DNA from 4 places in the Streptomyces sp. NPDC058326 genome. Region 1 is predicted to be linked to each of the others. Evidence: riboswitches for the same ligand, from Rfam matches in the RefSeq annotation. Region 1 holds a riboswitch; each other region holds the start of a gene.
The links. Region 1 has a riboswitch for cobalamin ahead of ACFVYX_RS28840 (cobalamin biosynthesis protein). Riboswitches for the same ligand answer to the same signal wherever they lie in the genome.
Positions count from the first base shown of each region.

Region 2: linked by a shared signal. The riboswitch ahead of ACFVYX_RS33605 (ABC transporter substrate-binding protein) and the one ahead of ACFVYX_RS28840 (cobalamin biosynthesis protein) in region 1 are both predicted to bind cobalamin.
Region 3: linked by a shared signal. The riboswitch ahead of ACFVYX_RS24195 (ribonucleoside-diphosphate reductase subunit alpha) and the one ahead of ACFVYX_RS28840 (cobalamin biosynthesis protein) in region 1 are both predicted to bind cobalamin.
Region 4: linked by a shared signal. The riboswitch ahead of ACFVYX_RS23120 (energy-coupling factor ABC transporter permease) and the one ahead of ACFVYX_RS28840 (cobalamin biosynthesis protein) in region 1 are both predicted to bind cobalamin.

Region 1 covers NZ_JBHVZO010000019.1:99,248-106,972, reverse strand. Annotated here, with positions in the region: gene ACFVYX_RS28860 (hypothetical protein) at 1-1,334, opposite strand, end outside; gene ACFVYX_RS28855 (alpha/beta hydrolase) at 1,565-2,692, opposite strand; gene ACFVYX_RS28850 (anion permease) at 3,063-4,322, shown strand; gene ACFVYX_RS28845 (hypothetical protein) at 4,335-4,556, shown strand; cobalamin riboswitch at 4,669-4,811, shown strand; gene ACFVYX_RS28840 (cobalamin biosynthesis protein) at 4,844-5,818, shown strand; gene ACFVYX_RS28835 (cobyric acid synthase) at 5,815-7,323, shown strand; gene ACFVYX_RS28830 (putative cobaltochelatase) at 7,370-7,725, shown strand, end outside.
Region 2 covers NZ_JBHVZO010000034.1:32-4,738, reverse strand. Annotated here, with positions in the region: gene ACFVYX_RS33615 (ABC transporter ATP-binding protein) at 1-732, opposite strand, end outside; gene ACFVYX_RS33610 (FecCD family ABC transporter permease) at 729-1,784, opposite strand; gene ACFVYX_RS33605 (ABC transporter substrate-binding protein) at 2,000-3,055, opposite strand; cobalamin riboswitch at 3,142-3,266, opposite strand; gene ACFVYX_RS33600 (cold-shock protein) at 3,387-3,593, opposite strand; gene ACFVYX_RS33595 (hypothetical protein) at 4,143-4,370, shown strand; gene ACFVYX_RS33590 (CsbD family protein) at 4,445-4,618, shown strand.
Region 3 covers NZ_JBHVZO010000014.1:13,819-21,543, forward strand. Annotated here, with positions in the region: gene ACFVYX_RS24170 (aldo/keto reductase) at 1-446, opposite strand, end outside; gene ACFVYX_RS24175 (LuxR C-terminal-related transcriptional regulator) at 668-1,651, shown strand; gene ACFVYX_RS24180 (DUF3311 domain-containing protein) at 1,835-2,047, shown strand; gene mctP (monocarboxylate uptake permease MctP) at 2,044-3,675, shown strand; gene ACFVYX_RS24190 (GNAT family N-acetyltransferase) at 3,780-4,280, shown strand; cobalamin riboswitch at 4,302-4,468, shown strand; gene ACFVYX_RS24195 (ribonucleoside-diphosphate reductase subunit alpha) at 4,600-6,981, shown strand; gene ACFVYX_RS24200 (ribonucleotide-diphosphate reductase subunit beta) at 6,981-7,725, shown strand, end outside.
Region 4 covers NZ_JBHVZO010000013.1:14,377-22,101, reverse strand. Annotated here, with positions in the region: gene ACFVYX_RS23135 (energy-coupling factor ABC transporter ATP-binding protein) at 1-497, opposite strand, end outside; gene cbiQ (cobalt ECF transporter T component CbiQ) at 494-1,243, opposite strand; gene ACFVYX_RS23125 (energy-coupling factor ABC transporter substrate-binding protein) at 1,250-1,747, opposite strand; gene ACFVYX_RS23120 (energy-coupling factor ABC transporter permease) at 1,744-2,442, opposite strand; cobalamin riboswitch at 2,471-2,705, opposite strand; gene ACFVYX_RS23115 (PTS-dependent dihydroxyacetone kinase phosphotransferase subunit DhaM) at 2,878-3,318, opposite strand; gene dhaL (dihydroxyacetone kinase subunit DhaL) at 3,315-3,935, opposite strand; gene dhaK (dihydroxyacetone kinase subunit DhaK) at 3,962-4,954, opposite strand; gene ACFVYX_RS23100 (cellulase family glycosylhydrolase) at 5,389-6,780, opposite strand; partial or broken gene ACFVYX_RS23095 (glycoside hydrolase family 9 protein) at 6,843-7,725, opposite strand, start outside.

The sequences.
Region 1 (7,725 bases):
AGGACCTGGACGGTACGGGGATGCCCGACGGCCCTGACCTCGTCGAGCAGCGCCGGGACGGTGCCCTGCACGGCCGAGTCGAGGTGCCGGACGAGCAGCGCGCTCTCGCCGTGGTCGGCGACGGCGGCGGCCGTGTCCACCCAGAGCCAGGTCGCCTCCTCGCGGGTGAGCACCTCCTGGGCGTCGTCGGGGTCGGCGCCGTCGTACTCCGCGAGCCAGAGCAGCGCGTACGGGCGCAGCGAGGGCTCGGCGACGGTGGCGCGCACCTCGGCCTCCGCGGGGGCACCGACGACTCGGAGCGCCTCGAAGGCGAGGCCGCGCAGCAGGGCGTCCTCCCCACGGGCGACGGCGAGGAGTTCGGTCACCGCGCTGGAGAGGGTGCGGGCCGCGAGCCAGGCACGGTACTCGGCGCGGGCCGGGCCGGGGGTGAGCCGGGCACAGCCGCGCAGCATGTCCTCTGCGGACTGCTCGATGTTCCCCGCGGGGCTCTGCGCGGCGACGCAGATCTGCTCCAGCTTGACCCAGACCGCCCAGTTGCCGAGCGGGGTCAGGGTGGCGTGCCGCCCCTCCGCGCCGGGGTCCAGGGTGAGCGCGCCGACGGCCGCGAGGCCTTCGAGCGCCCAGTCGAGGAGAGCCGGGAGCCCGTCGGTGCCGCCGCTCACGCCGGGGGCGCCGGCGGCCTCGGGAGCCTGCTCGGCCGGCGGGACCTCGCAGCGCTCCTCGCGCAGCTCCTCGACGCGCTGGCCGAGCAGGTCGAGAAGGGCGGGGACGAGGACCGGGCCCTGCGAGAGCTGAAGCAGCGAGAGGACCTGCGGGACGGCCTCGACGACCTCGGCGACGGCGCTCGGTTCGACCCCCTCGGGGGCCGGGTGGACCAGCGACCAGGCGTCGAAGAGGGCGACCCAGCCGCGCAGCACGGCGGAGTCGTCGCGGTCCCAGGCGTGCAGCCGCCAGCCGGGGCGTGCGGTGTCGCCGTGGAGCTCGATGAGTCCGGCGAGCCGGGCGCGGTCCCAGCCGGCCCTGACCTGGCCGGGCGTCAGGTCCAGTGCGGCCGCGGCCCGTTCCTGGGGGGTGACGGCCCCGGCACCGGTGCGGGGTGCCGCTTCGGCGCCGCGCTCGACGGCGGCCCAGCGGGCGATCCGTACGGCGTCCGCGAGGACGTGCCTGGCCTGGCGGGCGAGTTCCGCGCGGGGCGGAGTGCCCTCGGGCGGCCGCGGCGCCGGCCTGGTGCGCCGGGTCGTCACGGCCCGTCGGGCGGTGGCGAGGGACCGCGGGCGGACGAGTCGGAGTCTGGAGTTGCGCGCCAATGGTTCATCGGGCTTTCGAGACGTCACGGGGGCAGTCTTCCCGCTGACGGCCCGAAAGCCCAATCGGAATCGGACACCCCGTCGGAACGGGCCCGGTGCCGGGCCCGGGAGGGGCGTACCGGAGGCACCGGAGCCCGTCCGGAAAGCGGCGGCGTCCGCCCGGGGAAGGCGGTACCCGGGGTTTCCGGGCGGGCCCTGGGGCGCGTGCGGGGCGCCGAGAGCCCGGCTGATCGACAAGACACGCCCGGAGACACCCCTTAGAGGAGCGGAGTGAGGAAGCGGCGCAGGGACTCCTCGTAGCGGACCGGGTCGGCGTTCCACATGGCCGCGTGCGGAGCCTGCCGCACGGTCTGGAGGGTGACCAGATCGGGGCGGCGGGCGGCGAGTCCGACGGACGGTTCCCAGGGGGCGATGGTGTCGTCGGGGCCGTGCAGAAGGAGGACCGGGACACGCAGGGCGTCCGGTGCGGAGGCGGCCCTGAGGAGGTCGCCGTGCGGTCCCGTCCTGCCCTGGGCGGCGCGGACGGCGAGCGGGAGCAGCGGGGCGGGGACGTGCCGGGCGGCCGCGAGGTTGCGGAGGGTGGCCTCCCAGTCCAGGACCGGGGAGTCGAGGACGAGGCCGCCGATCCTGTCGCGCACCCCTGACTCGGCGGCGGCGCGCAGGGCCATCGACGCCCCTGTCCCCCAGCCGTGCAGGACGACCTTGGCCGCGCCCCTGCGGACCGCGTACCGGATGGCGGCGTCGACGTCGCGCCACTCGGAGTCGCCGAGGCGGGCCAGGCCGTCGGCCGTGGCGGGCGCCCCCTCGTCGCCCCGGTAGGCGGGGACGAGGACGGGGACCTTGCGGCGGTTGTAGAAGGGGACGACGTTCAGCGGGTGCTCGCGGGTGGTGCCGAGGCCGTGGAGGGCGATCACCCAGGTGGGGCGGGGGCCGGGCACCAGCCAGGCGGGCAGCGGGCCGAGCTCGCCGGGGATCTCGACGTCGTCGTGGGCGAGCCCGAGGGCGCCGAGCGGCGTGCCGCGGTGGAGCTGGGGGGTGAACCGGACACGGGCGCCGGGGCCGAGCGCCCCGAGTTCGACGCGTTCCAGGCGGCGGACGACGGTGTCGGCGGTGTGGGGGACCCGGTCGAGGACAGGGCCGACGACGGCGTGCAGGTCGGGGCCTTCGAGGCCGTACGTGCCGGGGCGCAGCGAGGCGAGGCTGCGGGTCAGGGTGATCCGCTCGGGGCCCGTGGCGTGCACGGTCAGCCGTGGGTCCCCGGGCAGGGGACGTCCGGACGGCGCCCTGAGGGCGACGTCGCTGGCGTACCGGCCGGCCGCGACCGCGACCGCGCCGACACCGAGCAGGGTGGTGACGGCCGCTGCCGTCGCTGTAGCCGGGCGCACGCTCCCAGTCTCGGCAGGGCGGGGAGGACCTGCCACCGGACGCACCCGGCCGGGGTGGGGGCGGGCCCGGCGGGCCACCCCGGGGAGTGACATGGGTCTCCTCCACGGGGTCACCCTGTCGGGTGGTTCCGTCCGGGGAGCGGAACGGGGTGCCGGGGGAGGAAGCGGGGCAGGTCGTATGTGCCCGGTGAGGGCCCGGATTGCCCGGGGTCGGGGGTGACCGCATGGTGGACAGTTCAGTCGCCGGGACCGTAAACGGAATCTCTTGACACCGGATCGGGACACCACACCGCCCGGCCCAGTTCACCTTCCGTTCACTCAGGTTGCTTACGTTCGACGAGCCACTGACGTCAAACGATTGCCTGGGTAAATGGAACACATCTCGCTGCTGCTCGCCATTGTGGTCGTGACAGCCCTGGTGTTCGATTTCACGAACGGTTTCCACGACACCGCCAACGCGATGGCCACGACCATCTCGACCGGTGCGCTCAAGCCGAAGACGGCGGTGGCCATGTCCGCCGTGCTCAACCTCGTCGGCGCGTTCCTGTCCGTGGAGGTCGCGAAGACGATCTCCAGCGGGCTCGTCAAGGAGGAGGGAATCCAGCCAGAGGTCATCCTCGCGGCGCTCGTCGGCGCGATCCTCTGGAACCTGGTGACCTGGCTGGTCGGTCTGCCCTCCAGCTCCTCCCACGCCCTGATGGGCGGCCTCATCGGCGCCACGATCGCCTCGATCGGCTTCAGCGGTGTCAACGGCGGGGTCGTCGTCAGCAAGGTGCTCATCCCGGCGGTCGCCGCCCCGCTCGTCGCCGGCCTGGCCGCGATGTTCGCCGCGCGACTGACGTACCGCATGGACAAGAACGCCGACAAGAAGACGACCGAGAAGGGCTACCGGGCCGGTCAGATCGCCTCCGCCGGTCTCGTCTCCCTCGCCCACGGCACCAACGACGCCCAGAAGACCATGGGCATCATCACCCTCGCCCTGGTCGCCGGCGGCATCCTCGCTCCCGGCTCCAACCCGCCGGTCTGGGTGATCGTCTCCGCCGGCCTCGCGATCGCGCTCGGCACCTACCTGGGCGGCTGGCGCATCATCCGCACCATGGGCAAGGGCCTCACCGACCTGCAGCCGCAGCAGGGCTTCGCCGCCCAGACCAGCGCGGCGGCGGTCATCCTCGCCTCCTCGAACCTCGGCTTCTCGCTGTCGACCACCCACTCCTGCTCCGGCGCCGTCATGGGTGCGGGCCTGGGCCGCAAGGGCGGTGTCGTCCGCTGGTCGACCGCCACCCGGATGTTCGTCGCCTGGGGCCTGACCCTTCCGGCCGCGGGCCTGGTCGCAGCCGGTGCCGAGTACGTCGCCCGCCAGGGCGACTGGGGCGTCTACACCGTCGCGGCCTTCCTGGTCGCGTCCTGCCTCGCCATCTGGGTCTTCTCCCGCCGCCAGGTGGTCGACCACACCAACGTCAACGACGTCGAGGCCGAGGCCCCGGGTGCGGTGTCCGCCGCCGTCGCGGCCGTCACCCCGCCGGCCGCCGGTTCCGTCGCCGCCGTCGCGGACGAGGACCTCAAGACCACCATCCCCGCGCCGGTTCCCACCGACCCGGCCGCTCCCCCCGCCCCCGCCGCAGCGGTGTAAGGAACGAACGACATGAAGATCGACTGGGCAGCTCTCGGCTCCGTCTTCGGGGTCAGCCTCGTGGCGACCGTCGCCCTCGTGGGCCTCTTCACCCTCGGGATCGTCGGCCTCGGCAAGCAGGCGGAGGCCGCCGCCCAGGGCGGCACCGCCACCCTGGCCCGTACCGGCGCCTACGCCTGCTTCGCCCTGTGCCTCGCGGCCGTGGCGTACGGGATCTACCTGATCGTCGTCTGACGCGACGAGCAGCACGGGCGGGGCGGTCCGCACCTTCGGGTGCGGGCCGCCCCGCCGTCGTGTTTGTGGTGCTTCGCACAGTGACACGGTGCAGGTCAAGCGCGGGTTGACGGGTGTTCTCGGGGCGTGGTGGACTGCCGAGGCCATTACGGCGGCAGTAGAGGAAGTCCGGTGCGAATCCGGCGCGGTCCCGCCACTGTGACCGGATCCGAAGGGTCCGGGAGTCAGGAACTCACGCCGCCGGTCACGTCGATCCAGGGCGCGGACCCTGAGTGAGGACATGCGCCATGCCCGGCCGCAGCAGAACCAGCCGCCCCTTCCCCGACGGATTCGCGTACGGCGCGGCCGCGGGTCTCGCCGTCGACCTGCTCGTCGGAGACCCCCGCCGTGGACACCCCGTCGCCGCGTTCGGCCGGGCGGCCGCCGCGGTCGAACAGCGCCTCCACCACGATCACCGCGGCTGGGGCGCCCTCCACACCGCAGTCTGCGCCGGCTCCACGATCGCCCTTGGCGCGCTCGCCGCACGGGCCGTACGGAACCGGCCGGCAGCGGCAGCGGCCCTGACCGCCGCCTCCGTCTGGGCCGTCGTCGGCGGTACGACCCTGGGCCGGGAGGCCCGCGCCATCGGCGGGGCGCTCGCGGCGGGCGACCTGGAGGTGGCCCGGGAGCGGCTGCCGCACCTGTGCGGACGCGACCCGCAGTCCCTCGACGGGCCGGCGATGGCCCGCGCGGTCGTCGAATCGGTCGCCGAGAACACCTCCGACGCCGTGGTCGGCGCCCTCTTCTGGGGAGCGGTCGCGGGCGTGCCGGGTCTCGTCGGCTTCCGGGCCGTCAACACCCTGGACGCGATGGTCGGCCACAAGTCCCCCCGCCACCGCCGCTTCGGCTGGGCCTCGGCCCGGCTCGACGACGTGGCCGGCTGGCCCGGGGCCCGGCTGACGGCCGTCCTCGCGACCGTCGCGGGCGGGGACCCGCGCGGGGCCGCCCGGGCCTGGCGGGCGGACGCCGCCAAGCACCCCAGCCCCAACGCGGGACCGGTCGAGGCCTCCTTCGCGGGCGCCCTCGGCGTACGGCTCGGCGGGACGCTGTCGTACGGCGGACGGGTCGAGCACCGGCCGGTGCTCAACGGGGAGGGGCGGCCCGTCGAGGTCGCCGACATCGACCGGGCGGTCCGGCTGTCCCGCCGGGTCACCGGACTGACCCTGGCCGCCTGCGTGGGCGGCCGGCTGATCGGATACGCGCTGAAGCGGAGGAACGCATGAGGGGTGGGGGGCTGCTCGTCGCCGGGACCACGTCCGACGCCGGGAAGAGCGTCGTGACGGCCGGCATCTGCCGCTGGCTGGTCCGCAAGGGCTTGAAGGTGGCGCCGTTCAAGGGGCAGAACATGTCCCTCAACTCCTTCGTCACCCGCGAGGGCGCCGAGATCGGGCGGGCCCAGGCCATGCAGGCCCAGGCCGCCCGCGTCGAGCCGACCGCGCTGATGAACCCGGTGCTGCTCAAGCCGGGCAGCGACCGCTCCAGCCAGGTCGTCCTGATGGGGAAGCCGGTCGGTGAGCTGAGCGCCCGTGGCTACCACGGGGGGCGACAGAAGGAGCTCTTCGAGCCGGTCCTCGCGTGCCTGGAGGAGCTGCGGAGCACGTACGACGCGGTGATCTGCGAGGGCGCGGGCAGTCCGGCCGAGATCAACCTGCGGCGCACGGACATCGTCAACATGGGGATCGCGCGGGCCGCGCGGCTGCCCGTCGTCGTGGTCGGGGACATCGACAGGGGCGGGGTCTTCGCCCAGTTCTTCGGTACGACGGCACTGCTGGGCCCCGAGGACCAGGCGCTCGTCGCCGGGTACCTCGTGAACAAGTTCCGGGGCGACGTGACCCTGCTCGAACCGGGGCTCGACATGCTGCACGGCCTCACCGGGCGCCGGACCTTCGGCGTCCTGCCGTACGCGCACGGGCTCGGCATCGACGAGGAGGACGGGCTCCGGGTCTCGCTGCGGGGCGCGGTGCGCGAGTCGGTCGTCGCGCCGCCGGTGGGCGAGGACGTGCTGCGGGTCGCGGTCTGTGCCGTCCCCCTGATGTCGAACTTCACGGACGTGGACGCGCTGGCCGCCGAGCCGGGTGTGGTCGTGCGGTTCGTGGATCGGGCCGAGGAGCTCGTCGACGCGGACCTGGTCGTCGTGCCCGGCACCCGGGGGACGGTCAACGCGCTGGCGTGGCTGCGGGAGCGGGGTCTGGCGGACGAGCTGGCCCGCCGCGCGGCCGCGGGGCGTCCGGTGCTCGGCATCTGCGGCGGCTTCCAGGTGCTCGGCGAGCGGATCGAGGACGACGTCGAGTCCCGGGCGGGAGCCGTCGACGGGCTCGGGCTGCTGCCTGTACGGGTCCGGTTCGCGCGCGAGAAGACCCTGGCGCGGCCGGTCGGCGAGGCGCTCGGCGAGCGGGTGGAGGGGTACGAGATCCACCACGGCGTCGCCTCCGTGGACGGCGGGGAACCGTTCCTCGACGGATGCCGGGTCGGCTCCGTGTGGGGCACGCACTGGCACGGCTCCCTGGAGAGCGACGGGTTCCGGCGGGCGTTCCTGCGCGAGGTCGCGGCGGCGGCCGGACGGCGGTTCGTACCGGCCCCGGACACGTCGTTCGGGGCGCTGCGCGAGGAACAGCTGGACCGGCTCGGCGATCTGATCGAGGAGCACGCGGACACGGACGCGCTGCTGCGGCTGATCGAGGAGGGGGCCCCGGCGGGCCTGCCGTTCGTGCCGCCGGGAGCGCCGTGAGCATGACGACCGCCGAACATCAACGAGTTGAAGGAGTGACCAGCCGATGAGCACCCGGTATCCGTTCACCGCCGTCGTCGGCATGGACGATCTGCGGCTCGCGCTGCTGCTGAACGCCGTCAGCCCCGCCGTGGGCGGTGTCCTCGTACGGGGGGAGAAGGGGACCGCCAAGTCCACCGCCGTGCGGGCGCTCGCCGAACTGCTGCCCGCCGTGCCGGTGGTCGCGGGCTGCCGGTTCAGCTGTGACCCGGACTCGCCCGACCCCGGCTGCCCCGACGGACCGCACGACGACGGCCCCGGGGCCCGCCGGGCCGCGCGGATGGTCGAGCTGCCCGTCGGTGCCTCCGAGGACCGGCTCGTCGGCTCGCTCGACATCGAGAAGGCGCTCGCCGAGGGAGTGAA
Region 2 (4,707 bases), on a different contig from region 1:
CACCACGCGTCCCCGCGCGAGGACCACGAGCCGGTCGCAGTACATCGCCGCCAGGTTCAGGTCGTGCAGCGCGACGACGGCGGTGAGGCGCAGTTCGGCGACGAGGGCCAGCAGGTCCAGCTGGTGCTGGATGTCGAGGTGGTTGGTGGGTTCGTCGAGGAGCAGCTCGCGCGGCTCCTGGGCGAGGGCGCGGGCGATCTGCACGCGCTGGCGTTCACCGCCGGAGAGGGTGCGCCAGGGCTGCCGGGCCCGGCCGGTGAGGCCGGTGCGTGCGAGGGCGGAGCCGACGGCGGTCTCGTCGGCGGCCGAGGGGGGCGTCCAGGCCCTGCGGTGCGGCACGCGGCCGAGACGTACGACGTCGGTGACGGTCAGATCGGTCTGGGTGTCGGCCTGTTGCTCGACCGTGGCGAGGCGCCGGGCAACCGTCCGGCGGCCGAGGCCGGCCAGCGGGTCGCCGTCGAGGGTGACGACCCCGGAGTCGGGGGCGAGGACGCCCGCGAGGAGGCGCAGGAGGGTCGACTTCCCCGAGCCGTTGGGCCCGAGGAGACCGGTGACGGTGCCGGGAGTGAGGGTGACGCTGACCCCGTCGAGGACGAGGGTGCCGCCGGCGGTGCGCGAGACCCGGTCGGCGCGGAGCCCGATGCCCGCACCCGCGCACGTGCTCGCCTCCACGGTCGTGTCCGTGCTCGTCACCACAGCCGTGCCCGTGTCGGCGGTCGGGCTCGGGGTCATCGGGGGCTCCTGGTGCGGTACAGGACGAGGACGAAGGCCGGGACGCCGATCAGCGAGGTCACCACGCCCACCGGCACCTCCTGGGGGTCGAGGACCGTGCGGGCGAGCGTGTCGGCCCAGACCAGGAACACCGCCCCGGCCAGGGCGGTGACCGGCAGCAGCCGGGCGTGCCCCGGGCCGGCCAGGGCGCGGGCGGCGTGCGGCAGGACGAGGCCGACGAAGCCGATGGCTCCGGCGGCGGAGACCAGAGCGGCCGTCAGGAGGGCGGTGACGCAGAGGAGGACGAGCCGCGTCCGGGCGACGGCGACGCCCAGCGCGGCGGCGGCCTCCTCACCGAACGCGAACGCGTCCAGCGTCCTCGCGTACCCGCCGCAGACCAGCAGGGCCGCCGCGAGCACCGCGCCGCACACTCCCACGTCGCCCCAGCCGGCCCCGCCGAGCGAACCGAGCAGCCAGAAGAGCACGCCCCGCGTGGTCTCGGCGTCGGCCGCCGTCATCACGACGAAGGAGGTGAGGGCGGAGAAGAGCTGCATCGCGGCGACGCCCGCCAGTACCACCCGGTCCGTCGAACCGCCGAGGGTGTGGCTGAGCAGCAGGACGAGCGCGAAGGAGAGCACCGCTCCGAGGAACGCCCCGCCGGTGACGGAGAGGAGGCCGCCGCCGATGCCGAGGACGACGACCGCGACCGCGCCGGTCGAGGCGCCCGAGGAGACCCCGAGGACGAAGGGATCGGCGAGCGGATTGCGCAGCAGCGACTGCATCACCGCGCCGCAGACCGCGAGTCCGGCTCCGCAGACGGCGGCGAGGAGGGTGCGGGGCAGCCGGAGCTCCCACACGATGCCGTCCCGGATCGGTGAGACCTCCGGGGCCTCTCCGCCGAGATGGGCGGCCACCACGGACCACACGTCACCGACGCCGATGTCCGCCGGGCCGATGGTGATGGCGACGGCCACCGAAACGGCCAGGACGGCAAGGCCGGTCACCGCCCACAGCAGCGCCGCGCCCCCTCCGCGCACGACGGCGACCGCCCGGCCGGGCGAAGCCCCGCCCACCGCCTCGCGGGGCGGGGGCACGGTCACGCCGCCGGGCGCGGTACTGGCCCCATCGGGCGGGGGCTCGGCCCCACCGGGCAGGCCCGCCGAAGCGCCGCGCGAGGCGCCGGCCCGTCCGGGCGGGATCGCCGACTCACCGGCCGGGGGCCCGGCCCCACCGGGCTGGCCCCCCGAAGCGCCGCGCGAGACTTCGGCCCGGCCGGCAGGTTTCGGCGTCACTTCGCGAGACCGTACGTGCGGAGGGCCGCCGCCACCTTCTCGACGCCCTCGACGGTACGGACGGTCGGGTTCATGGCCTGGCCGCTGAGCAGGACGTACCGCTTCTTCCGTACCGCCGTCATGTTCCGGGTGACCGGATCGGACTCCAGGAACTCGATCTTCTTGGCGGCGCTCTCGGCGGACTGCGAGCGGCGGGTCAGGTCGCCGATGACGAGGACGTCCGGGTCACGGTCGGCGACCGTCTCCCAGTTGATCTGGGGCCACTCCGCACGGGTGTCGTCGAAGACGTTCTTCGCGCCCAGCGCGCGGGTGACGATGCCGGGGGCGCCGCAACAGCCCGCCATGTAGGGGGATTCGGCGTTGGCGAACCAGTAGAGGACGGTGACGTCCCCGAAGTCGCCCCCGGCGGTGGCCCTCGTCACCCGGGAGGAGAGCTCCGCGACCAGCTTCTCGCCGCGCTCAGGGACCGCGAACACCCGTGCCAGGTCGCGGATCTCGCCGTACACGGTCTCCATGGTCAGGGGCCGGGTGCGGATGCCGTCGCCGTCGCCGCTGTTGTCCTTGCCGACGCAGTCGGTGGGCGAGAGGTAAGTGGGGACGCCGAGCTCCTCGAACCGCTCGCGGGGAGCCACCCCGCCCTTGCCGAGGGTGTACGCGAAGGACGCGGCGGCGAAGTCGGGTTCGGCGTCGAGCACCTTCTCGAAGGACGGGTAGCGGTCGGCGAGTCGCGGGACCTTCGCGTTCTCCTTCTCCAGTCCCTTGAGCACCGGGTCGGTCCAGGTGGCGGTGCCCACCATGCGGTCGGCCAGACCGAGGGAGAGCATGATCTCCGCCGTTCCCTGGTCGAGGGCGACGGCCCGCCGCGGCGGCCTGTCGACGGTGACCCGTCGGCCGCAGTTGTCGTCGATCGTCACCGGGTACCCCTGCCGCGGGCCTCCGGCCGTGTTCTTCGAGGGCTGTACGGCGGATCCGCCGCCGCAACCGGTCACGGTCAGGAGCAGGGCGCCGGCCAGCAGGAGGGCGGCGGAGCGGGCGGGATGTGCGAAGGGCACGGGAATTTCCTCTGCGGCCACGGCTCATACGCGGAGCCTGTCGTACGGAGCTCCCCGGCCGACAGCGTGCCGCCGGGGCCGCCAGCAGGTCTTCGGACTCGGGGTCATCCGGACGGAGCGCCTTCCCGGGCCGTCGTGCAGCCCAGTGGCCGATGCTCCGCCCGTCGCCCTCACCGCTGCGCGTCAGTTCCGGTCTCGCACCGGATTCCCTGACCCGTGCGCGTACCCGTTCGGGTGCGCGCAAAGGTACGACTGGCTTCGGCACAGTACCACCGGCCCGCTCCCCCGCCCGGGGCGCCGCCGGTGGCACGCGCGTCCGTGCCGCTGGACGTCAGACGCGCAGTTCCCTCGCCTCGAAGCGGCCGTCACCGAGGACCAGGACGAAGGAGACCTGCTGCCCCTCGGAGAGCGAGTGCTGCTCGCCCTCGATGTCCGCGGCGCTGAAGTAGACCTGTTCCTCGGAGCCCACGGGAAGGACGAATCCGTACCCGCCGGCGCGGTTGAAGGACTGCACGAACCCTTTGCTTCTGCCTTCCACGGCGGCCTCCTCGTCGTCATGGGCGACACGGCCGAGGGGAGAGGACGCCCGTCCCGGCCGCATCCGCGTCTCAGGGGACTTGTACCCCGCCGGCCCGTTCTTCGCCCGTCGTCGTGGACGAGCGGACGCTCCTCGCCGCCGCGGCCACGAGCCCGGCGCCGGACCGGCGGGCCGCCGCGCCGGCCTGTGTGCGCACCCCTCCCCCGAGTCTCGTACAATCTTCAACAGAGGCCCGGTGCCGGAGATCCCCCGTGTCCGACACCGGGCCTCGCCCTGCCCTGAGAGGTACGCGACAGGTACGCGCCTCCGTCGGACCCCGCCGCCCGGGTACGCGATCCTCGCCGTGATCCGGGCGATGCGCCGCGCCGACTCCTCGGGAGCGCCCACCGGCCGAACGATGTGGCTGACGGTCGGCCGCACGATCGCCTCGCACCGGCAGGGGCCCGAAAGATCCCGTGAGGCACTGTTTCGTCCGGGCGTCATCGGGCAGCAGCACCTCGTGCCACCGGCGGCCACCGGGGCGCGTACAGCTGCGTCAGGGAGAGGACCATGAGCCACCACGACAGGCACGGCAGCGACCAGGACTCCCACCCCGAGCCTCCGCGGACCACACCGTCCGGGGCGGAGGGCGAGAGCGGGGACGCGGAGGCACGACGGCAGGCGGAGGAGGCCGTGCGGGGCGGGCCGGATCGCGACGATGAGGAGGCGCACGGCAGCACCGCCAAGCGTCAGGCTCCCGGGGTCGGCCGCGAGGAACAGCGGAGACCGCACCCGTGAGTCGCGCGAGTCCCGTGCGTAGCTCTCCCGTTTCCGGGAAGTCGCAGGTCGAAAGAGATTTCAGGAGGTGTCGCATGTCCGCCGGTAAGAAGGCGAAGAACGCCGCACAGACCGCCAAGGGCAAGGCCAAGGAAGCCACCGGCAAGGCTGTGGGGAACGAGAGCCTGGAGATGCAGGGCCGGGTCGAGCAGGCCAAGGGCGATGCGAAGCAGGCGGGGGAGAAGGCCAAGGACGCGTTCAAGCACTGAGGAGCGCGAACGGCCGGCGGACCGGGCCCACCGAGGCCCGGGCGCTACTCCACCAAGCCCAGCCGAGCCGACACCCCCCCCACCCCCCC
Region 3 (7,725 bases), on a different contig from region 1:
AGTTCACCGGCCTTGCCCTCGTCGACGAGGTCGGCGAGGGTCTCGACGGTCTCGGCGAGCGGCACCGCACGGTCCTCCACGTGGGCCCAGAAGACGTCGATCCGGTCCACGCCGAGCCGGCGCAGGCTGTCGTCCAGGGCGCTCCTGACGGCCTTCTCGGAGAGCCCCTCGACCTCGGCGGCTCCGGGGGCGGTGGGCCGGGCACCGCACTTGGTGGAGAGGACGAGGCCGTCGCGGTTGCCGCGCGCGGCGAGCCAGCGGCCGAGGGTCGCCTCGCTCTCGTCGCCCGTACCGTCCTCGACCCAGTACGCGTAGTTGTTGGCGGTGTCGATCACGGTGCCGCCGAGTTCGGTGAAGCGGTCGAGCACGGCGAACGAGGTGGCCTCGTCGACCGACGTACCGAACGGCAGGGCGCCGAGTGCGAGGGTGCGCTGGGGGATCGCCATGGATACAGTCCTTCCCGGAGGTGCTTGGACTAGACCATCTTGGATCAAGAACCTCCGTCGCGCAGGGGATCGACCGGACAAGGACTGGCCGAACTCCGGGGATCCCCAAGGAGGTTCGATTGGTCTAGTCCTGAAGGCGGTCGCGGCCTACCATCGCAGAGACCTCACGGTCAGGCACGCACAGTGAACGGCACGACGGGACTATTCGGGGGGAAGACGCCTTGCTCGAGGCGCTGGGGATAGAGAAGTCCGCGGAGACCGTGTACCGGCTCATGCTCGAACGCCCCGACTACGGGGTGGCGGAGATGGCCCGCCGGCTCGATTGGTCGGAGCAACAGGTCCGCGAAGCCCTGAGCAGGCTCACGGAGGCGCGGCTCGTCTCCATGGAGGACGGATCGGGGGAGGCGCTCCCGTTCGATCCCGAGGTCGGCTTCTCCTTCCTCCTCTCCCGGGCCGAGGCCGAGCTGAGCCGTCGCCGGCGCCAGGTCGAGCGAGCCGAGCGGGCGGTGGCCGACATCCTCGCCACGTACACCGACCGGAGCGACGGCGCGGCGCGGCACGACGTGGTGCACCGGGTGGTGGGCCTCGACAACGTCCGTGAACGCCTGGAGGACCTGGCCGCGAACGCCCGCACCGAATGCCTCTCGCTCCTGCCGGGCGGCGCTCAGCTCCCCGACACGATGGACGCGAGCCAGCCGCTCGACCAGCTCGCCCTGGAACGCGGCGTGCGGATCAGGTCGATCTACCAGGAGAGCTTCCGCAACGACCCGCCGACCGTCGAGTACGTCCGCTGGTACTGCGAACTCGGCGGCGAGGCACGGACCGTGCCCGTCGTGCCCATGCTCATGGTGATCGTCGACCGTGAGGCCGCGCTCGTCCCCGTCGACCCGGAGGACGGGCGCGCGGGCGCTCTCGAAGTCCGCAGCCCCGGCCTCGTCCACGCGCTCATGGTGCTCTTCGACCGCCTGTGGGACACCGGAACCCCGTTCGGCGAGACCCCCCGCCGCGACGAGCACGACCTCTCCCCGCAGGAGCGGGAGTTGCTCATGCTGCTCGGCATCGGCTGCACGGACGACATCGCCGCCCGTCGGCTCGGGATCTCCCTGCGGACCGTGCGCCGGATGAGCTCGGAGCTGATGAACCGGCTCGGGGCGCGCAGCCGTTTCGAGGCGGGCGTACGGGCCACCAAGGAGGGCTGGCTCTGACCCCGCGAGGGGGAGCGTTCCCACGAGTCACTTCCGTTATACGGACAGGGGTTCCATGGAGCGGAGCCGTCCCCTAGATTTCCCCACCATTACAAGGTGATCAGCGAGGGGACGGGAATCGCCATGCCAGATGCGACAGACACGCCGGATTCGACACAAAGGAAACACCCCACCATCACACCCATGCGGGTGGTGATCGGACTCTGTCTGTTCGCCCCGTTCGTGGCGATGCTCTGGGTGAGCTCCTACGCGAAGACCGAACCGTTCTTCGCCGGCATCCCGTTCTTCTACTGGTACCAGATGCTCTGGGTGCTGATCTCCACCGTGCTCACCATGGTCGCCTACCAGCTGTGGAAGAGCGACCAGCGCGCCCGCAAGGGAGGTGACGCGCGATGAAGGACGTGACCGGAGTCAACGGCGTCGCACTCGCCGTCTTCATCTTCTTCTTCCTGGCCGTCACGGTCATGGGCTTCCTCGCCTCGCGCTGGCGCAAGGCCGAGAACGAGAACAGCCTCGACGAATGGGGCCTCGGCGGCCGGTCGTTCGGCACCTGGGTGACCTGGTTCCTGCTCGGCGGCGACCTCTACACCGCGTACACCTTCGTCGCCGTCCCGGCGGCCATCTACGCGGCGGGCGCGGCCGGCTTCTTCGCCGTGCCGTACACGATCCTGGTCTACCCGCTGATCTTCACCTTCCTGCCGCGCCTCTGGTCGGTCTCGCACAAGCACGGATACGTCACCACCTCGGACTTCGTGCGCGGCCGCTTCGGCTCCAAGGGCCTCTCGCTCGCGGTGGCGGTCACCGGCATCCTCGCCACCATGCCGTACATCGCGCTCCAGCTCGTCGGCATCCAGGCCGTCCTGGACGTGATGGGCGTCGGCGGCGGCGAGACCACCCACTGGTTCATCAAGGACCTGCCGCTGCTCATCGCCTTCGGCGTCCTCGCGGCGTACACGTACTCCTCGGGCCTCCGCGCCCCCGCGCTCATCGCCTTCGTCAAGGACACCCTGATCTACATCGTCATCGCGGTGGCGATCATCTACATCCCGATCAAGCTGGGCGGCTTCGACGAGATCTTCGCCAAGGCGGGCGAGGCGTACGCGCAGACCAACCCGGCCACCGACAAGCCGCGCGGCTCGCTCGTCCCCGGTGAGGCCGGCCAGTGGACGTACGCGACCCTCGCCCTCGGCTCGGCGCTCGCGCTCTTCATGTACCCGCACTCCATCACGGCGACCCTGTCGTCCCGGAGCCGCGAGGTCATCCGCCGCAACACCACGATCCTGCCGCTGTACTCCCTGATGCTGGGCCTGCTCGCGCTGCTCGGTTTCATGGCGATCGCCGCCGGCATCCAGGTGAAGAACGGCCAGCTCGCCATCCCGCAGCTCTTCGAGACGATGTTCCCGGACTGGTTCGCGGGCGTCGCGTTCGCCGCGATCGGCATCGGCGCGCTCGTCCCGGCCGCGATCATGTCGATCGCCGCGGCCAACCTCTTCACCCGCAACATCTACAAGGACTTCATCAAGAAGGACGCGACCCCGGCGCAGGAGACCAAGGTCTCCAAGATCGTCTCGCTCCTGGTGAAGGTCGGCGCGCTCGCCTTCGTCCTCACCATGGACAAGACGGTCGCGATCAACTTCCAGCTGCTCGGCGGCATCTGGATCCTGCAGACCTTCCCGGCCCTCGTCGGCGGTCTCTTCACCCGCTGGTTCCACCGCTGGGCGCTGCTCGCCGGCTGGGCCGTCGGCATGGTCTACGGCACGGTCGCCGCCTACGGTGTCGCCAGCCCGACCCAGAAGCACTTCGGCGGCTCCTCCGCCGAGATCCCGGGCATCGGCGAGATCGGCTACATCGGCCTCACCGCCTTCGTCCTGAACCTCGTCGTCACGGTCGTCCTCACCTTCGTCCTCAAGGCCGTCAAGGCCCCCGAGGGCGTCGACGAGACCTCCCCGTCCGACTACACGGCGGACGCCGGTGACGCCGGCGTGCAGACCGAACTCCCGAAGGTCGGCGCCCAGACGCACTGACCCGACGGTACGGCCGCACGCGGCCGGCCCCCAACACACGGGCCCGGGCTCTCCACCAGGAGACCCCGGGCCCCTTCGCGTCCCCCGCCGGGCACACTTTCCTCATGGACTTCACGATCAGGGCGGTACGGCCCGAGGAGTACGAGGCCCTCGGCGAACTCACCGCGGGCACCTATCTGAACGACGGGCTGCTGAAGTACGGGGCCCAGGACTCCTACCTGGAGGTGCTCCGGGACACCGCGCGCCGGGCCCGCGAGAGCGAGGTGCTCATCGCCGAGGACGCCGAGGGACGACTCCTCGGCGGGGTGACCTTCGCCACCGGCAACACCACCTGGGCGGACATCGCGGTCGACGGCGAGGCCGAGTTCCGGATGCTCGCCGTCACCCGCGAGGCCCGCGGCCGGGGCGTCGGAGAGGCCCTCGTACGGGCCTGTATCGACCGCGCGCGGGCCCTCCCCGGGTGCGAGCGGCTCGTGCTCTCCACGGACGCGACGATGGTCGCCGCGCACCGGATGTACGACCGCCTCGGCTTCGTCCGCACCCCCCACCGGGACTGGGAACCGATCCCCGGCCACTCGCTGCGCACCTACGCCCTGGAGTTCTGAGCCGAGGGCGACACACAACATGTGGGGGGTGCCGCGAGCGGTGCCCCCCACATGTATGCTCATGCTCGCTGTCGACGCAGGGGAATCCGGCGCGAATCCGGAACTGTCCCGCAACGGTGTGCTTCCTACGGATACGACCCGTCCGTACGAGGTGAGTCCGAGCACCTGCCGCAGCGCACCCGGTCCGACCGTTCCGGGTGCCACTGACGTCCGGGCCTCGCGGAGTGGGCCGGTGGAAGCGTCGCGTCCGACGTTACGGACGCACGCATGCCCGCCTTCCCCCGCCGCGGCCCCGAGCCGAGCGAGGGAGAGCCCCCACGTGACCATCGCGCCCGCCGATCCGGCTTCCGCCGAGGTTTCCGCGGTCGAGAGCGACGGACCCGGGACCGTACTGCTGCGGACCCTGACCGACCTCACCGCCGATCTCCCCGACACCGACCCCGGCAAGGTCGCCGCCGCCGCGCTCCGCGGCCGCAGCGCCGCGTCGGACGAGGCGGAGCTGCGCGAGCTGGCCACCGAGGCGGCCGCGGGCCTGATCGCGGAGGACCCGGCCTACTCCCGGCTCGCGGCCCGGCTCCTGACGATCACCATCGCCGACGAGGCGGCCGGCCAGGGCGCGTTCTCCTTCTCCGCCTCCGTCGCCGTCGGTCACCGTGAGGGTCTGATCGCCGACCGCACCGCCGAGTTCGTCGCACTGCACGCGAACCGGCTCGACGCGACCGTGGACACGGCCGCCGACGACCGCTTCGGCTACTTCGGCCTGCGCACCCTCTACTCCCGCTACCTGCTGCGCCACCCGATCACCCGCAAGGTCATCGAGACCCCGCAGCACTTCATGCTGCGCGTCGCCTGCGGTCTGGCCGAGGACGACTCGGCCCGCGCGCTCGACGAAGTGACCGCGCTGTACGGCCTGATGAGCCGCCTGGACTACCTCCCGTCCTCCCCCACGCTCTTCAACTCCGGCACCCGCCACCCGCAGATGTCCTCCTGCTACCTCCTGGACTCCCCGCAGGACGAGCTGGACTCCATCTACGACCGCTACCACCAGGTGGCGCGCCTCTCCAAGCACGCGGGCGGCATCGGCCTCTCGTACTCCCGCATCCGGGCCCGCGGTTCGCTGATCCGCGGCACCAACGGGCACTCCAACGGCATCGTGCCGTTCCTGAAGACCCTCGACGCCTCCGTCGCCGCCGTGAACCAGGGCGGCCGCCGCAAGGGCGCCGCCGCCGTCTACCTGGAGACCTGGCACGCGGACATCGAGGAGTTCCTGGAGCTCCGCGACAACACCGGCGAGGACCAGCGCCGTACGCACAACCTGAACCTGGCGCACTGGATCCCGGACGAGTTCATGCGCCGGGTGAACGCCGACGCCGACTGGTCGCTGTTCTCCCCCGCGGACGTGCCCGAGCTCGTCGACCTGTGGGGCGAGGAGTTCGACGCCGCCTACCGCGCCGCCGAATCCCGGGGCCTGGCCCGCAAGACGATGCCGGCCCGCGACCTGTACGGCCGCATGATGCGGACCCTGGCCCAGACCGGCAACGGCTGGATGACCTTCAAGGACGCCTCGAACCGGACGGCCAACCAGACCGCCGAGCCCGGCACCGTCGTCCACTCCTCGAACCTCTGCACCGAGATCATCGAGGTCACCAACGACGGCGAGACGGCCGTCTGCAACCTGGGCTCGGTCAACCTCGGCTCGTTCGTGGACGCCGCGACCCAGGACATCGACTGGGAGCGCCTCGACGCGACCGTCCGCACGGCCGTCACCTTCCTCGACCGGGTCGTCGACATCAACTTCTACCCGACCGAGCAGGCGGGCCGCTCCAACGCCCGCTGGCGGCCGGTGGGCCTGGGCGCGATGGGGCTCCAGGACGTCTTCTTCCAGCTGAAGCTGCCGTTCGACTCGGCGGAGGCCCGCGCCCTGTCGACGAGGATCGCCGAGCGCATCATGCTGGCGGCCTACGAGGCCTCGGCCGACCTCGCCGAGCGCAACGGCCCGCTGCCCGCCTGGGACAAGACCCGCACGGCCCGCGGTGTCCTGCACCCCGACCACTACGACGTCGAGCTGACCTGGCCGGAGCGCTGGGCGGCGCTGCGCGAGCGGATCGCGACGACCGGCATGCGCAACAGCCTCCTCCTCGCCATCGCCCCGACCGCGACGATCGCCTCGATCGCCGGCGTCTACGAGTGCATCGAGCCGCAGGTCTCCAACCTGTTCAAGCGCGAGACGCTCTCCGGCGAGTTCCTCCAGGTCAACTCGTACCTGGTCGACGAGCTGAAGAGGCTCGGCGTGTGGGACGCCCAGACCCGCGAGGCGCTGCGCGACGCCAACGGCTCGGTGGCCGGCTTCACCTGGGTCCCGGCCGAGGTCCGCGAGCTGTACCGGACGGCGTGGGAGATCCCGCAGCGCGGTCTGATCGACATGGCCGCCGCCCGTACGCCGTTCCTGGACCAGTCGCAGTCGCTGAACCTGTTCCTGGAGACACCCACCATCGGCAAGCTGTCGTCGATGTACGCGTACGCCTGGAAGCAGGGCCTGAAGACGACGTACTACCTGCGCTCCCGCCCGGCGACCCGGATCGCCCGCGCCGCGCAGGCGTCGACGGCCGCCGCCACCATCCCCGTACAGCAGGCGACCCCCGACGCGGACGCCCTCGCCTGCTCCCTCGAAAACCCCGAGTCCTGCGAGGCCTGCCAGTAATGAGCTCCACCGAACAGAAGAACCTCCTCGACCCGGGCTTCGAGCTGACCCTCCGTCCGATGCGCTACCCGGACTTCTACGAGCGCTACCGGGACGCCATCAAGAACACGTGGACGGTGGAGGAGGTCGACCTCCACTCGGACGTCGCCGACCTCGCCAAGCTGACCCCCGGCGAGCAGCACATGATCGGCCGTCTTGTCGCGTTCTTCGCGACGGGCGACTCGATCGTCTCGAACAACCTGGTCCTGACGCTCTACAAGCACATCAACTCCCCGGAGGCGCGCCTGTACCTGTCGCGCCAGCTCTTCGAGGAGGCCGTGCACGTCCAGTTCTATCTGACGCTGCTCGACACGTACCTGCCCGACCCGGACGACCGCGCGGCCGCGTTCGACGCGGTCGAGGAGATCCCCTCGATCCGCGAGAAGGCGCAGTTCTGCTTCAAGTGGATGGACTCGGTCGAGAAGATCGAGAAGCTGGAGACGGCCGCCGACCGCCGCCGCTTCCTGCTGAACCTCATCTGCTTCGCCGCGTGCATCGAGGGCCTGTTCTTCTACGGCGCCTTCGCGTACGTGTACTGGTTCCGCTCCCGCGGCCTGCTGCACGGCCTGGCGACCGGCACCAACTGGGTGTTCCGGGACGAGACGATGCACATGAACTTCGCCTTCGAGGTCGTGGACACCGTCCGCAAGGAGGAGCCGGAGCTCTTCGACGACGCGCTTCAGCAGCAGGTCACGGACATGCTGA
Region 4 (7,725 bases), on a different contig from region 1:
ATCGCCACCGCGCCCGCTATCGCGGCCCGCTTCCGCTGCCCGTAGGACAGCAGATGCGTCGGCCGGTCCGCGAGCGCCGTGATGTCCAGCGCCTCCAGTGCCTCCGCCACCCGCAGCCGTACCTCCTCCTCCGGCAGCCCCAGGTTCATCGGACCGAACGAGACGTCCTGGGCCACCGAGGCGGCGAACAGCTGGTCGTCCGGATCCTGCGTCACCAGCTGCACGATGGTCCGCAGCCGGGTCAGCCCCTTCCGGTCGTACGCCACCTCGGCCCCGTCCAGGAGCAGCGACCCGCTCCCGCACCGGAGCCCGCCGCTCAGCAGCCGCAGCAGCGTCGTCTTGCCGCTGCCGTTGCGGCCGAGCAACGCGACCGCGCGCCCCTCCGCCACCGAGAAGTCCACGCCCGACAGGACCGCGGGCCCGTCCTCGTAGGCGAAGCCCGCGTTCACCAGCTCCACGACGGGGAGCGCGGAGGGCGGAGGCGTCGTAGACGTCACGGCAGGAACCTTTCCAGTACGAGGGTGAGGGCGACGAGGCCCGCGAGCAGCACGCCCGTCGCGGCGAGGAACCGGCGGGAGAGCGCGCACGCGGGCACCAGAACCCGCAGCGTCCCGTCGTACCCCCGCCCCGCGAGCCCCGACTGCAGGCGCTGCGCCCGGTCGAAGGCCCGCACGAACGTGGTCGCGCCGAGACCGGCGAGCGAACGCCAGGTCGCGGCCCGGGTGGTGTGCCCGAGCCGTGCCGCCTGCGCCTGCCGGATCTTGGACAGCGCGTCGAGCAGCAGGAAGATGATCCGGTACATCACGAGCGCGACATCCACCACCGGCGCCGGCACCCCCGCGCGGACCAGCCGGGGCAGGACATCGGAGACCGGCGTGGTGAACGCGAACAGCAGCACCCCGAGCGAGGCCGACGCCGTCCGCAGGAGCAGCTCGACCGCCTGCACCGGACCCCCGGCGGCCGGCGCGACAGGACCACGGTCGCCGCCCACCTCCAGGAGCAGCGGAATCGCGCCCGTCACACAGAACGCGAGGGGAACGCGGAACGCCCGCCACAGCGCCCGGCCCGGCACACCGGCCGGACCGAGCAGCACACCGAGCGTGGCGGCTGCCACGAGCGGCGCGCCCGGCCACGGTGGCAGGGAGACCGCGCAGAGGGTCAGACCGAAGCCGAGCAGCGCCTTCTCGGCGGGGTGACGGCGGCGCCAGCGACTGCTGTGCGCCGCCGCGTCGATCGGCAGCATCGGTGGCTACGCGTCCCGTCCGTCGACGCCCGCGCCCCCGGAGCCGCCCACGCCCCCGCCCTTGGCGCCGCTCCCCATGCCCTGACCGTCGGGGACGCCCGGGGCCGCGCTCTGACCGTCGGGGTTGCCCGGGGCCGTGCTCCGGCCACCCTCCACGCGTCCGGCGGAGACCTCACCCTCTCCGGCGCCCCGCGCGGCCTCCGCCCGCGCCGCCCCCTGCCTGCGGCCTCGCCGCAGCCCGAAGTAGTACGCGAGGACGCCCGCGCCCAGCGCCGCCTGGAGGGAGAACAGCGCGGACTCGATCTCCCCGGACGGCGGCTCGTACAGGGGGCTGAACCACGGTTCGTAGTCCGGCCGGAGCTCCGTGATCGCGGTCTCCGCCTCCGCGTCCGCCCCCGCGAACGGCTCCTCCTTGTGGTCCCCGAGCCCCAGCGCCAGCGGCAGTACCGCAAGCGCCGCGACGACGAACAGCAGCAGGGCGTTGATCTTCGCGTTCCGGCTCATCGCGCGGTCGCCTCCTCGCGTCGCGCCGCCGGGCGTCCACCGAGGACGCCGAGCCGGGTCAGTTCGCCCTTGCTGGACTGCGTCAACAGCCGCATCACGAGCACGGTCAGCAGACCCTCGCTCACGGCCAGAGGGATCTGCGTCAACGCGAAGATCCCCCCGAACTTGGCGAGCGCGCCGGCCACACCGCTCCCCGGGTCGGGGAAGGCGAGCGCCAGCTGCACGCTGGTCACGCAGTACGTGGACAGGTCGGCGACGAACGCCCCGGAGAAGACGGCGACCATCAGGGGCGCACCGGACCGGCGCAGCAGCAGGTACGTCCCGTAGCCGGCCCAGGGGCCGACGATCGCCATCGAGAAGACGTTCGCGCCGAGCGTGGTCAGCCCGCCGTGGGCGAGCAGCAGGGCCTGGAAGAGGAGTGTGATCGTCCCGAGGACCGCCATGATCGGCGGCCGGAACAGGATCGCACCCAGACCGGTACCGGTCGGATGCGAGCAACTACCCGTCACGGACGGCAGCTTGAGCGCCGAGAGGACGAAGGTGAAGGCGCCGGAGGCGCCGAGCAGAAGGGTGGACTCGGGGTTCGACCGTACTTCACGGGTCAGCGCGCGGACCCCGTGGACGACGAACGGCGCGGACGCGACGCCCCAGGCGGCCGCGTGCACAGGGGGCAGATACCCCTCGGCTATATGCATGGTTGGGAGACCCTCTCCAGCACCTCGTGGATGGACAACGCACCCTGGCCGGTCTCCTGGCTGACGGTCATACGTCCGGCTCCGCCTTCCCACACCACGACGGTCTCCCGTCGCGGTCCAGTGGCTTCCCCGGGGGAGTTCCCCGCGGGGGTGGAGCCGGACATCCCGATCACAGTGGCGAGGGCCGCACCGGTACTGCACCGGTTTCCCGTACACCAAGGCGCTGTGACACTAGTGCGTTGACCAGGTGCATCACAACACGGTCGCCACCCGGTGTGACTTCTCGCTCACTGCACCGCAGTTCCTGAGCGCGGCGCGCACGCGCTCCGCGCGGCCGCTCCCGGCGGCCGGGCGTGCGCCCTGCGCGGTCCCTCTCCCGCCGGCGCACGCCTCGGGAAGCCGCTCCTCACCGCCGGGCGTGCGCCCCCCCCGTGGTCACTCCTTCCGGTAGGCGTACGCCTCCGACGCCGCAGCCGCCACCGCGCCGAGGTCCCCGCCCGCGCTCGCCGTGACCAGGGCGGCGACCGCGCCCTCAACGAACGGCGCGTCCAGGAGCCGTGAGTCCTCGGGCAGCTCGTCGCCCTCGGCGAGCAGCGCCTTCACGGTGAGCACGGCGCTCCCCAGGTCGACCAGGATCGCCACTCCGGCGCCCCGGTCCACGGCCTTCGCCGCCTGGCGGATCAGCTCGGAACTCGTCCCCAGGCCACCGTCCGGGGTCCCGCCGGCGGGGGCGATCGGCGCCAGGTCACCGCCGCCGGCGAGCCCGCGGGCCAGCTCGGTCACGGCGGTCGCGACGGCGGCACTGTGCGAGACGAGCACGATGCCGACGGGCGCGGAGCCCCCGGGGGCCGCCGCGCCCCCGGCGGCCGCGCTCATGACGCTCCCTCCGTACGCGCGGTCTCGTCGAGCGCGGCGAACAGCAGCGCCGATGAGGCGGCCCCCGGATCCTGGTGCCCCACGGACCGCTCGCCCAGATAGCTGGCCCTGCCCTTGCGCGCCCGCAGGGGTACGGTCGCGAGGGCGCCCTCCCCGGCGGCGGCGCGGCCCGCCCCGAACGAGGCCCGCAGGCCCTCCACGGCCGGAACGAGCGCGTCCAGCATCGTCTTGTCCCCCACCTGCGCGCCGCCCAGCTGAGACACCGCGGACACACCGGAACCGAGGGCCTCGGCCAGCTGCTCCCTGGTGATCCGCTCGACGTCGCCGAGGGTCTTGCCGGTACGGCGCAGCAGTGTGCCGTACAGCGGTCCCGACGCGCCGCCCACGGTGGAGATCAGCTGCCGTCCGGCGGTGGTGAGCACCGCACCGGGTGTCGCGGGCGGCTCCTTGGCGAGGGTCTCCGTGACGGCGGTGAACCCCCGCCTCAGGTTCGTGCCGTGGTCGGCGTCGCCGATGGCCGAGTCCAGCTCGGTGAGCCGGTCCGCCTCACGGTCGACGGCCCCGGCCACCGCGGCGAGCCAGCGCACCAGGAAGTCCGCGCCGAAGGTCTCCGTCATGCCGGTCCCCTCTCCCATCCCTCGTCTCACCGGCCCCAGCGCAGCGCGGGCGTCTGTACGGGCGCGTCCCACAGGCGGAGGAGCTCCTCGTCCACCTCGCACAGCGTCACCGAGCAGCCGGCCATGTCGAGCGAGGTCACGTAGTTCCCGACGAGGGTACGGGCCACCGGCACCCGCCGCTCGCCGAGCACGCGCTGCACCTCCGCGTTGAATCCGTACAGTTCGAGGAGGGGAGTGGCACCCATGCCGTTCACCAGCGCGATCACGGGCCCGGACGGGCGCAGGTCCTCGACGACGGCGTGGACGGCGAAGTCCGCGATCTCCCGGGAGGTCATCATCGGCCGCCGCTCGCGGCCCGGTTCGCCGTGGATGCCGATGCCCAACTCCAGTTCGCCCGCGGGGAGATCGAATGTGGGGCTGCCCTTCGCGGGGGTGGTGCAGGCGCTCAGGGCCACGCCGAAGGACCGGGAGCGTTCGTTGACCCGGCGGGCGATGGCCTCCACCCGCTCCAGGGACGCACCCTCCTCGGCGGCGGCGCCCGCGATCTTCTCCACGAAGAGCGTGCCGCCGGTCCCACGCCGGCCCGCCGTGTACAGGCTGTCCGTGACGGCGACGTCGTCGTCGACGAGGACCTTGGCGACCTGGATGCCCTCGTCCTCGGCGAGCTCCGCCGCCATCTCGAAGTTGAGCACGTCCCCGGTGTAGTTCTTGACGACGAACAGCACACCGGCCCCGCTGTCGACGGCAGCCGCGGCCCGTACCATCTGGTCGGGCACGGGAGAGGTGAACACCTCGCCGGGACAGGCGGCCGCCAGCATCCCGGGCCCCACGAACCCCCCGTGCAAGGGCTCGTGCCCGGAGCCGCCACCGGACACCAGTGCGACCTTCCCCCCCACGGGCGCGTCCCGCCGCATCACGACCCGCCGCTCCACGTCCACGGTGAGCTCGGGATGAGCGGCCGCCATCCCGCGCAGCGCGTCGGCGACGACGGTCTCGGGAACGTTGATGAGCATCTTCAACGGTGTCTCCTCGGGAAGCTGGCGGAGGGCCCACGAGCTGGGTTTTCGCAGTTCATTGCTGGTGCGCGTGGTCCACGGCCTTGGTGGCCACACGGCGATCGGCGGCGACGTCCGTCGGTGCTGACGCCGACTTCGGCGAATGGGTGTCAGGAGGCGGTCATGGTCGGACGGGGCAGCCGGCGGGCGCCCCCTCGGCAGTATCGACCTTCGGGAGAGGGAAGGTCACGCAGATCTGGCGGATACGCGCTCGGGTGTGAAGATCCGGATGCTCAGCGAACTCCATCGGCCCTGGAGCCGTGCTGCCGGAGACGACGGCCGATGACCCTCGCTGAGGCACCCACGCACTCTCGGGCCGTCGTGGAGCGGACCATGCCGGGGCGGAGCGCGTGCGGTCCGGCGGGACGGGGCTCCGGGCCGGCCGGAGCCCCGTCGGGTCAGCTGGTGGGGAAGTTGTCGGTGCTGCTGATCCGGCTCTTGATCAGGGCCCCCGACTCCGTCAGCACGCCGCTGCTGCTGTAGTCGCTGCCCTTGCAGGTGCCGGGGCGCAGTGCCGCGCTGGACTCGGGTGCGTCGGAGTAGGTCCAGTTCGCGTAGCCGATCTTCAGCTGATCGAGCAGGTCGAGCCAGGCCGTGGTGCTCGCCCGGTCCATCGCTCCGCCGCCCGTGGCGCTCACCGTGCCGAACTCCGTGACGAAGAGCGGCAGTCGCGAGGCCGCCCGGCTCACCGTGGCGCGGTAGTTGTCCTTGTGGCTCGCGGCGTAGAAGTGGAACGCGTACATGATGTTGGTGGCGTTGACGGGGTTGTTGACGATCTCGCTCTCGTCGGAGCCGTCCGAGACGCCCAGCGAGGACCAGCCGCGGGTGCCGACGATGATGACGGCGTCCGGGTCTGCGGCCCGGATCACCGGGATGACCTGCTCGGCGTAGCTCTTGATCGCCGTCCAGCTCACGCCGTTGGGCTCGTTGGCGATCTCGTAGATCACGTTCTTCTTGTCGGCGTTGCGGGCCGCGACGGACGCGAAGAACGTCTTCGCCCGGTCGAGGTTGTGGTTCGGGTCGCCCGGTGTCAGGGTGTGGAAGTCGATCATCGCGTACATGCCCCTGGCCTCGGCCATGTCGACGAGGCCGTTCACGCGGCTGGTGAAGCCGGCCGGGTCGGTCTCGTAGCCGCTCTCCTGGACGTACATGGCGATACGCAGCAGGTCCGACTTCCAGTCCTTCGCCAGCGCGTCCACGGACGCGGTGTTGTAGCACGCGCTGAACCACTGGATGCCGTGCGTGCTCATGCCCCGCAGCTGGACGGGGCGGTTGTACTGGTTGCACAGGTGGACGCCGCAGACGTGGAGCTTCCCGTTGACGTCCACGGGGGTGCCGGTGCCCGGGCCGGGCGTGGGCTCCCCGCCTCCCGGCGGGGGCTCTTCGACGGTGCCCGTGCAGGCGACGCCGTTGAGCGTGAACGCCGTCGGCTTCGGGTTGGCGCCCGTGAAGGAGCCCACGAATCCGAGGTCCGTCGACGCGCCGGTGCCCAGCGCGCGGTTCCAGTCGACGTTGGTGACGGTGACCGTCGAAGCGGACTGCGACCAGGTGGCGTTCCAGCCCTGGACGACCTTCTGCCCGGCGTCGGGCATGGTGATCTTGAGTGTCCACCCGTTGACGGGCTCACCCAGGTTGGTGATCTTCACTCCGCCCTGGAAGCCGCCCTGCCACTGGCTGGTGACGGTGTAGTCGACCTTGCAGCCGGCGGCGGCCGCCGCCGGGGGGCTCGACAGGGCCATGAGACCGAGGGCTGTCGCGCCGGTCGCGATCAAGGCCAAGAGGCGCTTCACAGTGTTCCTCCTCGTGCGGGTCGGAAGGGGCTGTGGGGAGCGCTCCCGTGGGCGGTCGGTGCGCCCTGGTCGGCCACGAAGGAGGCCATCCAGGTCAGGGCGGAGTTCCAGTTGATCGTGAGCTCGTTGGTCGACCAGGACTGGATGTCGTCGATGTAGCAGAACTGCCCGGTGCAGCCCCGCAGTTTGCTCTGCGCGAGCGGGTCCTGAATGCCCGAGTTCGGGCCCCCGGACAGCGAGCCGGCGGGCGGCGGAGGCAGCTTCGGGTCGAGCTGGCGGGCGTACCAGCGGCTGTGCTGGTTCTGGGCGCTGACCTCGCCGTACCCCGTGACGTACGAGATGTTCAGGGCGTTGCGGCCCAGGATGAAGTCCATGCTCTGGACGGCCCCGTCGCGGTACTTCCGGCCTCCGGTGAGGTCGTAGGCGGTGCCCAGGACGACGGCGTTGTTGAGGATCTGGTGGGTGGATCCCCAGTCGTACGTGTGGCCCTCCGGGGCGTACGGCATGCCGTACGGGTGGGCCTTGAGGGTGGCCAGGTAGCGGTCGGCCCCCTCGCGTACGGACCGGCGGACCTTGTCGCGGCCGGGCAGCCGGTTCGGGACGGTGGCCAGGTCGAGCCGGGCGGGGACGGCCGTGCGCGCCCAGTCGAAGCTGATCGGCCCGAAGATGTCGGCGGTGTGGACCGGGGAGTCGAGGATGTGGTCCCGGAACTCCCTCCCGCCCGTGGTCAGATACAGCTCCGTGGCCGCCCAGTAGAACTCGTCGCTGACGTCACGGTCGGCGTAGGTGCCGCCGCCGATGCCGTCGCTCTCGGAGGCCAGGACGTCGGGGTGGGCGAGGGCCGCGGCCCAGGCCTTGCGGGCCGCGGAGAGCGCGGTGGCGGCGAACCGGGGGTCGTACGGCCTGTACAGGCGGGCGGCCTGGGCGGCGGTCGCCGCGAGGTTC